DNA from 3 places in the Metapseudomonas boanensis genome. Region 3 is predicted to be linked to each of the others. Evidence: predicted binding sites of a transcription regulator. Region 3 holds the regulator's gene; each other region holds the start of a gene.
What was found. The regulator LexA, encoded in region 3, represses DNA repair genes until DNA is damaged. The targets are predictions, from matches to a motif close to CTGTNTNNNNANACAG.
Positions count from the first base shown of each region.

Region 1 (5,228 bases), 830 kb from region 3:
AGATGGACTGGTGTGTGTGGCGCCACGTTGTAGCGGCCGATCGGTTCGTCCAGTTCGCTCATGCGCAGCTGTTCTGGCAGTAGGCCGAGAGCTTCTGCGTAGCGATGCGGCTTGCGGTTCTGGGCAAAGCGACCGCACATGGCTGAATCCAGTTGAAAGGGTGAACTAACAGCATAGGTTGGCAAGGCATATCCGGGGTGAATTGCCGATACTTTGCGGCGTTCCAGCTTTTCATCAAAAAGGCGACTAACAGCACGTTTTTTCATCAACCCGACGCGAACTGAACAGGCTGCGGCCAGTCTAGTTTCCTAGGCCACATCCCGAGGAAGCCGTACTGGACGATGGCGCAATGCCATTGCAGGCCTGCCACAACCACTTCAAAAGGATTGAAGTCATGACTCAGAAGAACAGCGTCAGACGTGTTGTTGGTTCTTTCGTTCTTGCCGTTTCCACGTCGTCCCTTGCCGCACCAGAGCCGGAAGGTGAACCCTTCAAGGAGTTCTGGAGCCCAGGAAAACCCAACCCCGGCATATGCAAGTCGTCCGTGCTGGTGGGCACACCGCTAGGTCTTCCGCGCTGCCTGGAAGCGACCAATGTGATGACGCGCCTACAAGCCTTGCAGGACATTGCCACTCTCAACGACGGTAACCGTGCCGCCGGCCTGCCGGGCTACCAGGCGTCCGTCGACTATGTGAAGACAACCCTGGAGCAAGCCGGCTATCAGGTGCAGGTGCAGCCATTTCCTTTCACCGCGTTCTTCCCCAAGGGGCCGGGAACGCTGACGGCACTGGCACCCTTGCCAGCCAACTATGTGTGGGAAGAGGACTTCAACTACCTGTCGCAGACCGAGGCGGGTGATGTCAGTGCGTCGGTGGTGGCGGTGGATCTGTCCCTGGGGGCTGGCAATACCTCCAGCAGCGCTTGCGAGCCTGAAGATTTCGCTGGTTTCCTCAGTGGCTCCATCGCCTTGGTCCAGCGTGGCAGCTGTACCTTTGAGATCAAGGCGGAGAACGCTGCCGCTGCAGGTGCTGCCGGGGTCATCATCTTCAATCAGGGCAATACCGAGGATCGCAAGGGGCTGGAAAACGTCACCCTGGGTGATGGCTATGAAGGTGGCATACCGGTGTTTTTCGCAACCTACGATAACGGCGTGACCTGGTCTCAGACCCCCGGGCTGCAGTTGCGCATGGTGTCGGACGTGCTGCGCAAGAAGACCGAGACCTTCAACCTCGTCGCCGAAACCCGACGCGGCAGTCCGGACAATGTGGTCATGGCGGGCGCGCACCTGGACTCGGTGTTCGAGGGCCCCGGCATCAATGACAACGGTTCGGGCAGTGCAGCATTGCTGGAAATGGCCGTACTGTTGGGCAAGGCGCATCCGAACAACAAGGTACGTTTTGCCTGGTGGGGGGCAGAGGAGTCGGGGCTTGTCGGCTCGACCTTCTACGTCAACAGTCTCAGTGACGAGGAGAAGCAGCACATCAAGGCCTACCTGAACTTCGACATGATCGGCTCGCCGAACTTCGCCAACTTCATCTATGACGGCGATGGCTCGTCCTTCGGCCTGCAGGGCCCGCCCGGTTCGGCGGCGATCGAGCGGCTGTTCGAGGCGTACTTCAAGTTGCGTGGGGAGGCCTATGAGGGCACCGAGATCGACTTTCGCTCCGACTATGCGCAGTTCTTCGACGATGGCATTGCCTTCGGCGGCCTGTTCACCGGCGCCGAAGACATCAAGAGCGAGGAACAGGCGCAACGCTATGGTGGTGCTGCGGGTCAGCCCTTCGACCCCTGCTATCACCAAGCCTGCGATGGTATCGGCAATCTCGATCTGAATGCTCTGGAGGTCAATGGCGATGCTATGGCGTTTGCTACCAGTTGGCTCTCGTTGTCGACCAAGATCATCGATGACGAAATCGCTGCCGCGCAGCAGGCGCAAGGCCCGACTCTGCGTAAGCAGGCGGTACGCGATATCGAGCGTTGGGGCAGCGACTACGTCAAGTAACCATAGGCTGACGACCTGACCTGTGGGAGCGATTCGCTCCCTCAGGTCCTTGACCGCCTGCCTTCCGTCTTCCCGGATTGACCGGGAAAGGTCTCTGCGATTTACTGTATATAAATACAGTATTCGTGGATTCCCCTCATGGCCTCGGTAATCGTTCCTGGCCCCATCGGCAGCTCGCTCTTCGAGCTGCTGTCTTTCTATTCCTGCAAGCCGTTGGCGAGGCGTACCTGATGGGCGCCGTGATTGCTTTGGATACGCTGCTCAACGAGCGGCGGGTCTGGAGGGGCCAGCCGAGCGTTTTGCCGACCAGCACTCAGCCGACGGGCCATGCTGCACTGGATATGGCCCTGCCGACCGGTGGCTGGCCGGAGGCCGCACTCACCGAGATACTGGCTCCGTGTGATGGATTGGGCGAGCTTTGCCTGCTGTGGCCGACTCTGGCGCGGCTGACCGCCAGCGGCGAGCGCGTCGTACTGGTGGCCCCCCCCTACATTCCCTATCCCCTGGCCTGGCAGGCCGCTGGCGTGGATTTACGTTGGCTGGCGCTGATAGAGGCGAGTCGCCGTGATGCCCTGTGGGCGGCCGAACAATGCCTGCGTTCGGGCAGTTGCGGTGCGGTGCTGTGCTGGCCGCAGCAGGCGGATGATCGCGCCATGCGTCGCCTGCAGGTCGCTGCCGAAACCGGCCAGACCCTGGCGTTTGCCTACCGCCCCTTGGATGCTGCACATAACCCTTCGCCGGCCGCTTTGCGCATCGCTCTCGACGCGCGGCATGCGCAGATACGGGTGCTGAAGTGTCGGGGTGGGCTGCCGCCTGCATCGCCAATTGCCTTGGGCGGGTGAGCTTCACATGTGTTGGGCCTGCATTCTGTTACCGCAACTGGCGCTGGATGGCGTCCTGCGTGGCCACCCCACGCCTGATGCGCCGTTGGCACTGGTGACGGGCACGCCGCAGCGCCGCGTGCTGCGGGCGCTCAATCCGGCGGCGCGAGCGCTGGGCCTGAACCCTGGCCAATCCCTGACGGCAGCCCATGCCATGACGCGGGATTTCGCCATGGCCGAGTACGACTCGTCGGATATCGAGCGTTGGCACCGCTTCCTGGCCGCCTGGGCCTACCGCTTCAGCTCCCAGGTGAGCTTGTTCTACCCACGCGCACTGCTGTTGGAGGTGCAGTCCAGCTTTGGCCTGTTCGGCCCCTGGCCGCAGTTTGAGGCGCGTTTGCGCAGTGAGCTGGCGGAGCTCGGGTTTCGCCATCGCATCGTCGCAGCCCCTAACCCGGCAGCGGCTCGGATGTTGGCCAATGCCCATGACGGCCTGGCGGTGACAGACCAGGCCGAACTGCATTTGATACTCGGGCAGTTGCCCGTAGACAGGGCAGGATGGTCCCGTGAGGTGGCTACGGCTTTCGGTCGCATGGGGTTGCGCAGCGTGCGCCAGGTCATGACCCTGCCGCGCGAAACCCTGGCCAAACGCTTCCCGGCCGATGTGTTACGGCACCTGGATACCCTGCTCGGCGTCCGACCGTTGGCGCTGGGCTGCTACACGCCGCCGGATGAGTTCGATGTGCGCATCGAGCTGAACTTCGAGGCCGAGTCGCACCTGGCGCTGCTGTTCCCGCTTCGGCGTATGACCTCCGATCTGGCGGCCTATCTTGCCGGTCGTGATAGCGGCGTGCAGCGCTTTACCCTGTATCTGGAGCACCGCGATCGTGTCGATACGCAGGTGTCGGTCGGGCTGCTCAGGGCCGAGCGCGAGGCGGCCTTGCTGTTCGAACTGGCGCGGGGACGGCTGGAGCAGATCCTGGTGCCCGCGCCGGTGCGCGGCTTCCGCCTGGTGGCGCGAGACCTGCCGGCGTTCGTGCCGGAGCGGCGTGAGTTGTTCGACGAGCGTCCACAGCAGTCCGTGCCTTGGGAGCGGTTACGCGAACGGCTGCGTGCTCGCCTTGGCGATGATGCGGTGCATGGTCTGAGCGCGCAGGCCGACCATCGCCCCGAATGCGCCTGGCGGATGGAGAGCGACAGCCGATCAGCCCCCTTATTGCCAGGCTCGCCGCGGCCCGGCTGGTTGCTTCGCGAGCCGGTCCCCCTGCGCGAAACTACGCCGCGCATCCTCGCCGGCCCCGAACGCATCGAGTCCGGCTGGTGGGACGGCGGCGACGTGCGCCGCGATTACTATCTGGTCGAGACCCGTAATGGCCAGCGTGCCTGGGCGTACCGGTCGGTAGATGGCAGTGGCCCGCTGTGGCTGCATGGATGGTTCGCATGAGCCTCGATTACGCGGAGCTGCATTGTCTGTCCAATTTCAGCTTCCAACGCGGAGCTTCCAGCGCCCGGGAATTGTTCGAACGGGCTGCGCTGCATGGCTATCAAGCCTTGGCGATTACTGACGAGTGCACCTTGTCCGGCATCGTGCGTGCCTGGCAGGCCGCTAAGGACGCGGGCTTGCCGTTGATCATCGGCAGTGAGATGTGCATCGAGAATGGTCCGAAGGTCGTGCTGCTGGTGGAAAGCCTCACGGGCTATCAGCACCTTTGCCAGTTGATCACTCAGGCTCGGCGTCGAGCGAAAAAGGGCGAGTACCGCCTGCTGCGCGAGGATCTGGACGTGCCGTTGGAGGGGCTGCTAGCACTTTGGCTGCCCAGACCGGACGACGATGGAGCCGAAGGACGCTGGCTGCTCGACCAGTTTCCCGAGCGCCTGTGGTTGGCGGTGGAGTTGCACCATGGGCCGGACGACAGTCAGCGCCTGGCCCGTTTGCTGGAGCTGGCCGAAAGCCTGGGAATAACGCCCGTAGCGGCGGGCGATGTGCACATGCATGCACGGGGCCGTCGTGCCTTGCAGGACTGCATGACCGCCATCCGCCACCACTGCACGGTGGCCGAGGCCGGGCTACGCCTGTTTCCCAATGGCGAGCGCCACCTGCGTCGACGTGACCTGCTGGCCGCTCTCTACCCGACGGAACTGCTGGCTGAGACGCTGCGCATCGCCCGGCGCTGCACCTTCGACCTCGGCCAGTTGCGCTACCAGTATCCGCATGAGCTGGTGCCCGCAAGGCACAGTCCCGCCAGTTGGCTAAGCGTACTGACCGAGGCGGGGATGAAGGAGCGTTGGCCTGATGGTGCTCCGCTGTCGGCACGGAAACAGGTGGAGCAGGAGCTGCAGCTGATCGCCGAGATGGGTTACGAGAGCTACTTCCTGACGGTGCATGATATCGTCCGTTTCGCGCG
Region 1 is NZ_CP113889.1:3,327,341-3,332,568, forward strand. It holds gene OXH74_RS15465 (SOS response-associated peptidase family protein) at 1-140, opposite strand, end outside; gene OXH74_RS15470 (M28 family metallopeptidase) at 395-2,002, shown strand; gene imuA (translesion DNA synthesis-associated protein ImuA) at 2,233-2,844, shown strand; gene OXH74_RS15480 (DNA polymerase Y family protein) at 2,852-4,267, shown strand; gene OXH74_RS15485 (error-prone DNA polymerase) at 4,243-5,228, shown strand, end outside.
Region 1: the regulator LexA is predicted to act here: its motif matches at 2,107-2,122, upstream of imuA (translesion DNA synthesis-associated protein ImuA).

Region 2 (5,228 bases), 1.5 Mb from region 3:
TACGTAGAGGTCACCCGCCGGGCCGCCGTGGGCGCCCGCCTCGCCTTCGCCCGAAAGCCGAATGCGATCGCCAGTGTCAACGCCGGACGGAACCTTTACCGACAGCGTCTTGTGCTCCTCGACGCGCCCCTGACCATGACAGCTGCCGCACGGGTCAGCGATCATCTTGCCGCTGCCATGGCAACGCGGGCAGGTCTGCTGCACAGAGAAGAAGCCCTGCTGCATACGTACCTGCCCGATACCACCGCAAGTGGTACAGGTCACTGGACTGGTGCCCTTCTTCGCCCCTGAGCCTTCGCAAGTCTTGCAGTTGACCAAGGTCGGTACGCGAATGGTTACGGTCGTGCCGCGTACCGCCTCTTCCAGATCCAGCTCCAGCGTGTAGCGAAGATCGCTGCCACGCTGCGGACCGCCGCGCTGGCCGCCGCGCTGACCACCAAAGAAGTCGCTGAACACATCACCGAAGATATCGGAGAAGCTCGCACCACCGAATCCAGCGCCCGCGCCAGCCCCCATCTGCGGATCGACGCCCGCATGGCCATACTGGTCGTACGCGGCACGCTTGCTGGCGTCGGACAGTACTTCGTAGGCCTCGTTGGCCTCCTTGAATTTCTCTTCGGCGGCCTTGTCATCCGGGTTACGGTCCGGGTGATGCTTCATTGCCAGGCGTCGATACGCCTTCTTCAGCTCGGCCTCGCTCGCACCGCGCTCTACACCGAGGATTTCGTAAAAGTCACGTTTAGCCATAGGTTTCCTGCACTCTAAATTTCGCCCCCTCCAGACGCGTCAACGCGGGAGCAAGCTCCCGCGTGGCGGTTCAGGCGTGCGGGGCGATCAACCCCGCACACTGGTGCGGAAGCAAGCGTGACACTTACTTGTTTTCCTTGACCTCTTCGAACTCGGCGTCGACCGCATCGTCACCCGCCTTTTCGCTGGCACCCGGAGCCTGCTCGCCCGGTTGCTGGCCCTGCTCGGCATACATCTTCTGCGCTAGCGGGGTAGAAGCCTGGGACAATGCGTTCATCTTGGCCTCGATCTCAGCCTTGTCGTCACCCTTCACGGCCACTTCCAGTTCGCCCACCGCTTTCTCAATGGCCGCTTTCTCGTCGGCAGTGGCCTTGTCGCCAGCCTCGGAAACCATCTTGCGGGTCGCATGAACCAGCGCATCGCCCTGGTTGCGCGCAGCAGCCAGCTCTTCGAACTTGCGATCTTCCTCGGCGTTGGCCTCGGCATCGCGCACCATTTGCTGGATCTCTTCCTCGGACAGGCCTGAGTTAGCCTTGATCACGATGGACTGCTGCTTGCCAGTGGCCTTGTCCTTGGCGGACACGTGCAGAATGCCGTTGGCGTCGATATCGAAGGTCACTTCGATCTGCGGCACGCCACGCGGAGCCGGCGGAATCTCGGCCAGGTCGAACTTGCCCAGGGACTTGTTCTGCGCGGCTTGCTTGCGCTCGCCCTGCAGGACATGGATGGTCACCGCAGACTGATTGTCGTCAGCGGTCGAGAACACCTGGGACTTCTTGGTCGGGATGGTGGTGTTCTTTTCGATCAGCGCAGTCATCACGCCACCCAGGGTTTCGATACCCAGGGTCAGCGGGGACACATCGAGCAGCAGCACGTCTTTCACGTCACCGGCCAGTACGGCGCCCTGAATGGCAGCGCCAATGGCGACAGCTTCGTCCGGGTTCACATCCTTGCGCGGCTCTTTGCCGAAGAAGTCGGCGACCTGTTTCTGCACCAGCGGCATACGAGTCTGACCACCAACCAGGATCACTTCCTGAATGTCGGACACGTCCAGGCCGGCATCTTTCAGCGCAATGCGGCACGGCTCGATAGTGCGCGCGACCAGATCCTCCACCAGCGCTTCCAGCTTGGCACGAGAAATCTTGACGTTCAGGTGCTTCGGACCGGTCTGGTCTGCAGTGATATACGGCAGGTTGACGTCGGTCTGCTGGGCGGAGGACAGCTCGATCTTGGCCTTCTCGGCAGCCTCTTTCAGGCGCTGCATGGCCAGCGGGTCGCCCTTGAGGTCCATGCCGGATTCTTTCTTGAATTCGTCGACGAGGTAGTCGATCAGACGAATATCGAAGTCCTCACCACCCAGGAAGGTGTCACCGTTGGTGGCCAGCACTTCGAACTGGTGCTCGCCGTCGACTTCGGCGATCTCGATCACCGACACATCAAAGGTACCGCCACCCAGGTCATAGACGATCACGGTGTGGTCGCCTTTGGCCTTGTCCATGCCATAGGCCAGTGCGGCCGCAGTCGGCTCGTTGATAATGCGCTTGACGTCCAGACCGGCAATGCGGCCTGCGTCCTTGGTAGCCTGGCGCTGGCTGTCGTTGAAGTATGCCGGAACGGTGATCACCGCTTCAGTCACCGGCTCGCCGAGGTAGTCTTCGGCGGTTTTCTTCATCTTCTTCAGCACTTCCGCGGAGATTTGCGGCGGTGCCATCTTCTGGCCCTTCACCTCGACCCAGGCGTCACCGTTGTCGGCCTTGGCGATCTTGTAAGGGACCATCTTGATGTCTTTCTGCACGACGTCTTCTTCAAAGCGACGACCGATCAGGCGCTTCACTGCGTACAGAGTATTGTGCGGGTTGGTCACAGCCTGGCGCTTGGCGGACTGGCCCACCAGGGTCTCACCATCGTTGGTGTAGGCGATGATGGATGGCGTGGTGCGCGCGCCCTCGGCGTTCTCGATGACCTTGACGCTACCGTTTTCCAGGATGGCCACACAGGAGTTGGTGGTCCCCAGGTCGATACCGATAATTTTGCCCATATTCTCTCTCCCGAAACTTTTGAATTCGTCGCGGCCTAGCAAACCAGCCGCGCCAGCAAATAAACGCTTGATCTAACAGATGGGGCCCCGAGCCAGGATTTCAAGCCTTCTCATCGATCGAGGGCGGGGTTTGCGTGGGTGCCTTGCTCACCACCACCATGGCGGGGCGCAGCAGGCGACCGTGGAGCAAATACCCCTTCTGGAACACCTTGAGCACGCTGCCCGGCTCAGCATGAGTGCTCTCTTCCATCGCCATGGCCTGGTGGTGCTCCGGATTGAACGGGGCGCCATGGGGGTCGACCGGCTCCAACTGATAACGCTTGAGGGTGTCGTGGAACAGCTTGAGCGTCAGCTCCATACCTTCACGCACCGGTCTGATCGACTCGTCATCAGCACTGGTCAGCTCCAAGCCGCGCTCTAGGCTGTCGACTACAGGCAGCAGGTCGTTGGCGAACTTTTCGAGGGCGAACTTATGCGCCTTTTCCACGTCCTGCTCGGCACGGCGACGAATGTTTTGCAGTTCAGCGGCGACACGCAGCGACTGATCCTGGGCTGCGGCCAGTTGCTCTTCCAGCACCTGCACGCGAGTAGCCAGATCGTCGCCCGACGCGGCCTCGGCAGTGGGATTCGCTTCTGGGGTCTGGGTATCCAGGGTCTGTTCGTCGGCCATGTGTTCCTCCTCATAAAAGACGGCTGCGGGAATAACCCGCCGTTCTGTCGGCCTATATGGGGTCGCAATTTGTCGGTTCAAGGGCCAGAGGCAATTGTCAGCCAGAAAACAAACACTGTATAAATAGACAGCCATCACAGCGCGGGAGTCGCACCATGCTGGTACACCTGTCCATTCACAACTACGCCATCGTCGAGCATCTCGACCTGGAGCTCGAAGGCGGCATGTCGGTGATCACCGGTGAAACCGGTGCCGGCAAGTCAATCATGCTCGACGCACTTGGCCTGACGCTCGGCGACCGCGCCGAGAACAGTGTGGTCCGACCCGGCGCGGACAAGGCGGATATCCTGGCCAGCTTCGACATTGGCGATATCCCTGAGGCCCGCACCTGGCTGGCCGAACGCGACCTGGAAAATGAAGGCCCCTGCATTCTTCGCCGAGTGATCACGGCAGAAGGCCGCTCTCGCGCCTACATCAACGGCAGCCCCTGTCCACAAAGCGACCTCAGAGCCCTCGGCGAGCTGCTGATCGATATTCACAGCCAGCACGAACACCAGTCACTCCTGAAGACCGATACGCACCGTCGACTGCTCGACGAATACGCAGGCGCCAGCGAACTCGCCCGCCAAGTCCAGCTGGCTGCGCAGCGCTGGCGGCAGACCCGCCATGAACTCGAACGGATATCCCGATCGAGCGATGAACACCGCTCCCGCCACCAGCTGCTGAGCTACCAGCTCGACGAACTGGAAAGCCTCGCATTGGGCGAGAACGAACTCGAGCAGCTTGAAATCGAGCACAAGAACCTGGCGAATGCAGAAAGCCTGCTGGCAGCTTGCCGGCAAGTGGTCGAGCTCTGCAGTGAAAGCGACGCCGGCAACGTGCTAAGCGCACTGACCTCCAGCCTCAACCGACTAACCGCCTTCCCGACGCAACCGACTGCCCTTGGCGAAGCCGTCACTTTACTGTCCAGCGCACAGATTCAGGTGGAGGAGGCCATCGGCGAGCTCAATCGCTTCCTTGACCACTTCGATGCCGACCCGGAGCGCCAACAACAGCTGGAAGAACGTCTAGACACCATCTACACCCTGGCGCGCAAACACAGGGTCCAGCCGAGTGACCTCGCTAATCTTCAACAGAGCCTTCTGGAAGAGCTGGAAACGCTCAACGCCGACGACGAAGCCGCCGAGCGCCTCGCCGAGGAGCTCACTGCCTATACCCGTCACTATCAGGAGAAAGCCAGCGAGCTCAGCAACCTGCGCGCCCGGGCAGCGGACCACCTCGCAAGCGCGGTCGAGGCGGAGATGCAACGTCTGGGAATGCCTGGCGGGCGCTTCAGCATCCAGTTGCGCGCCAGCCAAACCGACGAGCCGCAGCACTTCGGCCTGGAGCAAGTGGAGTTTCTCGTCAGCGCCAACCCCGGCCACCCACTAAAGGCGTTGGCCAAGGTCGCCTCAGGTGGTGAACTGTCACGTATCAGCCTGGCGATCCAGGTCATCACCGCACAAACCTCGCGAGTCCCAACCCTGGTATTCGACGAAGTCGACGTCGGCATCGGCGGCCCTACCGCAGAAGTGGTCGGCCAGCTACTGCGCCGCCTTGGCGAGCGTGGCCAGGTGCTGACCGTGACCCACCTACCACAGGTTGCCGCCCAAGGGCACCATCACCTTTTCGTACACAAGGATCGCCGCAGCCAGGAAACCCGGACGGCAGTGGCCAAGCTGGACGAGACTCCGCGCATCGAGGAAATCGCGCGCATGCTCGGCGGCCTCGACC
Region 2 is NZ_CP113889.1:2,668,982-2,674,209, reverse strand. It holds gene dnaJ (molecular chaperone DnaJ) at 1-747, opposite strand, end outside; gene dnaK (molecular chaperone DnaK) at 872-2,785, opposite strand; gene grpE (nucleotide exchange factor GrpE) at 2,886-3,455, opposite strand; gene recN (DNA repair protein RecN) at 3,611-5,228, shown strand, end outside.
Region 2: the regulator LexA is predicted to act here: its motif matches at 3,571-3,586, upstream of recN (DNA repair protein RecN).

Region 3 (5,228 bases):
GACGTGGGCCGGCATCATGCCGTCCAGCTCCGAGGCCAAACGCGCGAAGGGAACCAGGTCGCATTGCCGAATTTGCTCAAGGCTGCGCTCGTCAGTCGGAATATCCACGTGAGAGTCGGCCTCGGCCCAGCCATGTCCAGGGAAGTGCTTTCCAGTTGCCGCCATGCCAGCGCTACGCAGGCCACAGATAAAGGCAGCTGCCAGGCGCGTCGCACGGCCCGGATCTGATTCGAACGCTCGACTCCCGACCACTGCGCTTCGCTGATGATCGAGGTCAAGCACCGGCGCAAAGCTGATATCGAGTCCGGCAGCCAATACCTCGGTAGCCATCAACCAGCCGCACTGTTCGGCAAGCTGCTCGGCATTCAGGTTGTCGGCCAATGCGCGCATCGCCGGCAACCGCAAGAAACCCTGTCGCAGCCGCTGCACGCGACCACCTTCCTGATCGACCGCCAGGATGAGATCAGGGCGAATCGCACGAATAGAAGCGCACAATTCACGAACCTGACGAGGATGTTCGATATTGCGGGCGAAGATGATCAAGCCGGCGACTTCCGGCTGACGCAGGATCTGGCGATCTTCAGCGGTCAGCCAAGTGCCGCCGATATCCAGCATCAAGGAACCTTGCATGGAAAATCCTTAGGAGAGTGTGGCCGCCGCCCAATCCGGACACGGCGCTTCATCGATGCGTACCGCACAGTGGACGGGTACAAGGTCAAAGAGTTCCAACATATCGGCATTGCGTAAGCGAATGCAGCCGTGGGATCGTGGCACGCCCATTGGCTCACTGTCCGGGGTGCCATGAAGGTAGATGTATCGCCGGAAGCTGTCGACGTTGCCCAGGCGATTCAGACCAGGCTCGCAACCACTCAGCCAGAGAATACGGGTGAGTATCCAGTCACGCCCCGGAAACTGCCCGTGCAACTCCGCACTCCAGACCTCCCCGGTCCAGCGCCGCCCGCGCAGCACAGCCGCCAAGGGCAGCCCGGTGCCAATCTTGGCTCTTATCTGGTGAAGGCCGCGCGGAGTACAACCGGAGCCATTGAGCTCCCCCGGGCCGTTAAGCGCAGTGGAAACAGGCAGGCGAATTAGAAGCTGTCCGGCAGAGAATCCGTACAGCTGTTGGTCGGCAAGGGATATGTACAGGAGATCTAGCTGGCGCATGGGCCGCAAGCTTAGCCGATCAGACCGCCCGCGCCCATAGCCTCAGACCTTTACAAGCGTGGTCGCAGTCTTGTTGCGCGGTTTGAGCACTGCCTTGGCCAGCGCCTCGTCAGACACCCCAGTCTCGGCACGCATGCCAGCCGCAAGGAACGGCACCATCAAACGCATGACCTGCTCGATCGAGGTGTTGACCCCGAAATCGTTCTCTGCCATGGCACGGAGCGCCTTGATACCGGACATGCTGAAGGCAGCAGCGCCGAGCATGAAATGCACCCGCCAGAAAAGCTCCAGCGGTGGAACTTTTGGCGCGGACTCGTTCACTAGCAGCATGTAACGACGGAAAACCTTTCCATAGACTTCTTCAAGGTACTTGCGCAGGTGACCTTGGCTCTGACTGAATGCCAAGCCCAGCAGGCGCATGAAGATCGATAGGTCGTTTCCACTTCGAGGCTTGACCGCAAGCGCCTGCTCGACCAGCATCTCCAGCAACTCTTCAAGGCTCGCCTTGTTCTCAGGCTTGGCCTGGCGACGGTCTAGTTCGCGCTCCAAACTTTGGCAGAAAGGACCGAGGAAACGCGAGAATACTGCTTGGATAAGGGCCTTCTTCGAACCGAAGTGGTAATTCACTGCAGCCAGGTTGACCCCGGCTTTGCTGGTGATCAGGCGCAGCGAGGTTTCGGCGAAGCCTTTCTCCGCGAACAGCTGTTCCGCAGCATCAAGGATGCGTTCGACGGTTTCCGACTGGGCCATGGCTCCTCCGCCTGACAAACACTTGTTTGAAACATACGTTTCATAACCGCCACTTGTCAAGTCGGACCCTTCAGTATCTGACGCAATGGTCATACAAGGCTGGCGCCGTCCGTAAAAGACGCCCGAAATGCCGCGGACGGTACACCTCTTTCGCTCACACTCAGGGAGCCCCGCGCAACAATCCAGGAAAGAAGCATTGCCAAGCGCCAAGCACTGTATATAATTCCAGTCACTGTATAAAAAAACAGAGCGCCGCCATGCTGAAACTGACGCCCCGCCAAGCCGAGATTCTCGCATTCATCAAGCGCTGCCTTGAAGACAACGGCTTCCCACCGACCCGAGCGGAAATCGCTCAGGAACTCGGCTTCAAATCCCCCAATGCTGCCGAGGAACACCTCAAGGCGCTGGCTCGCAAGGGCGCCATCGAGATGACGCCCGGCGCATCACGCGGGATCCGCATCCCCGGATTCGAGCCTGGAAACAACGAAGAAGACGGACTTCCCGTGGTGGGTCGCGTAGCGGCAGGCGCCCCTATCCTGGCGCAACAGAACATCGAAGAATCTTGCCGTATCAACCCGGGCTTCTTCCATCCTCGCGCCGACTACCTGCTTCGTGTCCACGGCATGAGCATGAAGGACATCGGCATTCTTGATGGAGACCTCCTGGCAGTCCATAGCACTCGCGAGGCCCGTAACGGCCAGGTTGTCGTGGCACGGCTGAATGACGAGGTAACGGTCAAGCGCTTCAGGCGCGATGGCGACAAGGTCTGGCTGATCGCAGAAAATGCCGAGTTTGCCCCCATCGAGGTAGATCTGGATCAACAGGATCTGGTGATCGAAGGTTTGAGTGTCGGCGTAATTCGCCGCTAAAGGAGGCTCCATGCAGTTCCCGCAGTCGCTCGGCCGGTCTCAGCTTCCACTGTTCCACGATGCCATCCTGGCCAATCCTGCTGCCCCGATCCTGACAGAGATTGAGAGCAGTCCGCCTCTGAACGAGCCAGAAGCCTTCAGCGAATTGTCGCTTAGAGGTGCTTCCGGCCACTGCCGGCACTTGCTGGCCTCTATACTCCGCGAGCTGAGCGAGGAGCTGGATGCTCGCTGGCTGACCCTGATCGACGCCCCACCTAGCCTGACCCAGGCCTGGCTGCGCGAATCGGGCCTGAATCGCGAACGCATCCTGCTCCTGCAGTCTCGTGGAGAGCAGAGCGCACTGGAACTGGCCTGCGAAGCCCTACGCCTGGGCCGTAGCCATACTGTAGTCAGCTGGATTCGTTTGAGCGCAAAGGCTCGACAACAACTTGCTCACGCCGCGCGCCAAGGCAGCGCACAAAGCCTGAACATCTTGCTGGGATAAGCGTGGCAAAAGCGTTCTACTGCGCTCGGCTGACATCAAGCTGTAACCAGCTCCACCAATGATTAGCCTGCTGTCAGATCAAGCACGGTATCAGTGAAGGACGCGCGGACCCTCTTCGTGGTCCATTTCGCCTTCAGCCAGGCGACCGGCCATTTGAACACCGACATTCAGCATGGCTTTCGCAACCTCCAGATGGTGCCCCTGGAGGAAGGCTTTGGCGTCAGAGGAAAAGTCCAGCGTTACAAGCGCCTCCTCGTCCTCAGCCCGACGCAGGATAATGCGCCCGTCGGGCAACTCGACTATTTCCAGAAAGGACGTAGGCATAAGATTTGATCTCCACGAAAGGTGGCTATTGTAACAGCCAGCCACTCTCGCGCCCTAGCCCGCCGATCAAATCAGCATTCGCTGAGGCTTTCCCGGAAGCGAAGCGCAAGCCCCTTCAGGCTCTGTCGCCATTCCTCAAGCGTTGCAGGGCTCAAAGGTGCAGCATCAGCCGCGTCCTCGGCCTTCACAGTCGGAATGAGGGGTAACGTCGGGTCGACCTTTGCAACCTTAGGGGCCTGCGGCGGCTGGAACAACGCAGCGTAAGAATCAAGCAACTGGGCAAGCCAGGTTTCAGGGTTCTGGGCAAGCTCAAGCAACTCACTCAGCTCAGGGCAAGGGGCTGCCGCCAGCACTTCGGGCTTGAGCAGCGACTCGACCCTTGGTTCATCAGCTTCGGACAACCGGTAGTAACCGGCAATCTCATGACAGAGCCCGAGCAAAGCACCGTAAAGATGGAACAGCGCAGCTTCCCGCTCTGCCTGAACCACGGCCTGGGCATTCATTGCCCGCGCCTCTTCGGCCTTGCGCCAAGCTTCCAGGGACAGGCCGGCAAAGAACAGTTTCTGATTCGTGCGGGTATAACGTTCGTGGGCCATGACGGCGCCCTCCAAAGGGAACTCAAGCAGTATATGCGCGCCCAGCAAGGCTGTGCCGGGCGCGCAACAACCGATCAACGCTTGTCTTCGACCTTCCACTTGCCGCCGTCGTAGAAGGCGCGCCAGCCGGTAGGCTTACCCTCGACCTCGGTTTGCACGTACTGCTCCTTGGTCTTGCGACTGAAGCGGATCACCGCAGGGCGCCCTTCGGGATCCTTCTTCGGCGCATCCAGCAAGTAATGGTACTTCGCATCCAGTTCGTCCTTATGGGGGATCAGCTCCATCACCAGCGGAGCGCGGGTCTCGCGGTTTTTCGGGAACTGACTGGCAGCCAGGAACAGGCCGGAAGCTCCGTCACGCAGAACATAGATGTCGTCGACCTTCTCGCACTTCAGCTCCGGCATGCGGATCGGATCGATCTTCGGCGGAGCTGCCTCACCGCTCTTGAGGAGCTTTCGCGTGTTCTTGCAACTGGCATTGGTGCAACCGAAGAACTTACCGAAACGACCCGTCTTGAGCTGCATCTCGCTGCCGCACTTGTCACACTCGAGGCTTGGACCTTCATAGCCCTTGATGCGGTACTGGCCCTGCTCGATCTCGTAGCCCGAGCAATCCGGGTTGTTGCCGCAGATGTGCAGCTTGCGGGTCTCGTCCAGCAAGTAGGCATCCATCGCAGTCGAACAGATTGGGCAGCGATGCTTGCCGCGCAGAACGCGGGACTCGGACTCACCCTCGTCATCAGCAGCGATCTCGTCGCCCGGCACCAGATTGACGGTAGCCTTGCAGCGCTCCTTCGGCGGCAGGCTGTAGCCGGAGCACCCCAGGAACACACCGGTTGAGGCCGTGCGAATCATCATCGGCCGACCGCAATCGCGGCAAGGAATGTCGGTCAGGGTCGGCTGGTTGGCGCGCATACCTTTTTCCGCGCCCTCAGCGAGCTCCAGCTTCGTCCTGAAATCACCATAGAACTCATCGAGCAGGTGCTTCCAGTCACGCTCCCCCTGGGCCACGTCGTCCAGATGCTCTTCCATCCCGGCGGTA
Region 3 is NZ_CP113889.1:4,161,311-4,166,538, reverse strand. It holds gene nagZ (beta-N-acetylhexosaminidase) at 1-630, opposite strand, end outside; gene OXH74_RS19490 (L,D-transpeptidase family protein) at 640-1,164, opposite strand; gene OXH74_RS19485 (TetR/AcrR family transcriptional regulator) at 1,207-1,914, opposite strand; gene lexA (transcriptional repressor LexA) at 2,172-2,783, shown strand; gene sulA (SOS-induced cell division inhibitor SulA) at 2,794-3,267, shown strand; gene OXH74_RS19470 (hypothetical protein) at 3,358-3,591, opposite strand; gene OXH74_RS19465 (DUF6586 family protein) at 3,663-4,187, opposite strand; gene topA (type I DNA topoisomerase) at 4,262-5,228, opposite strand, start outside.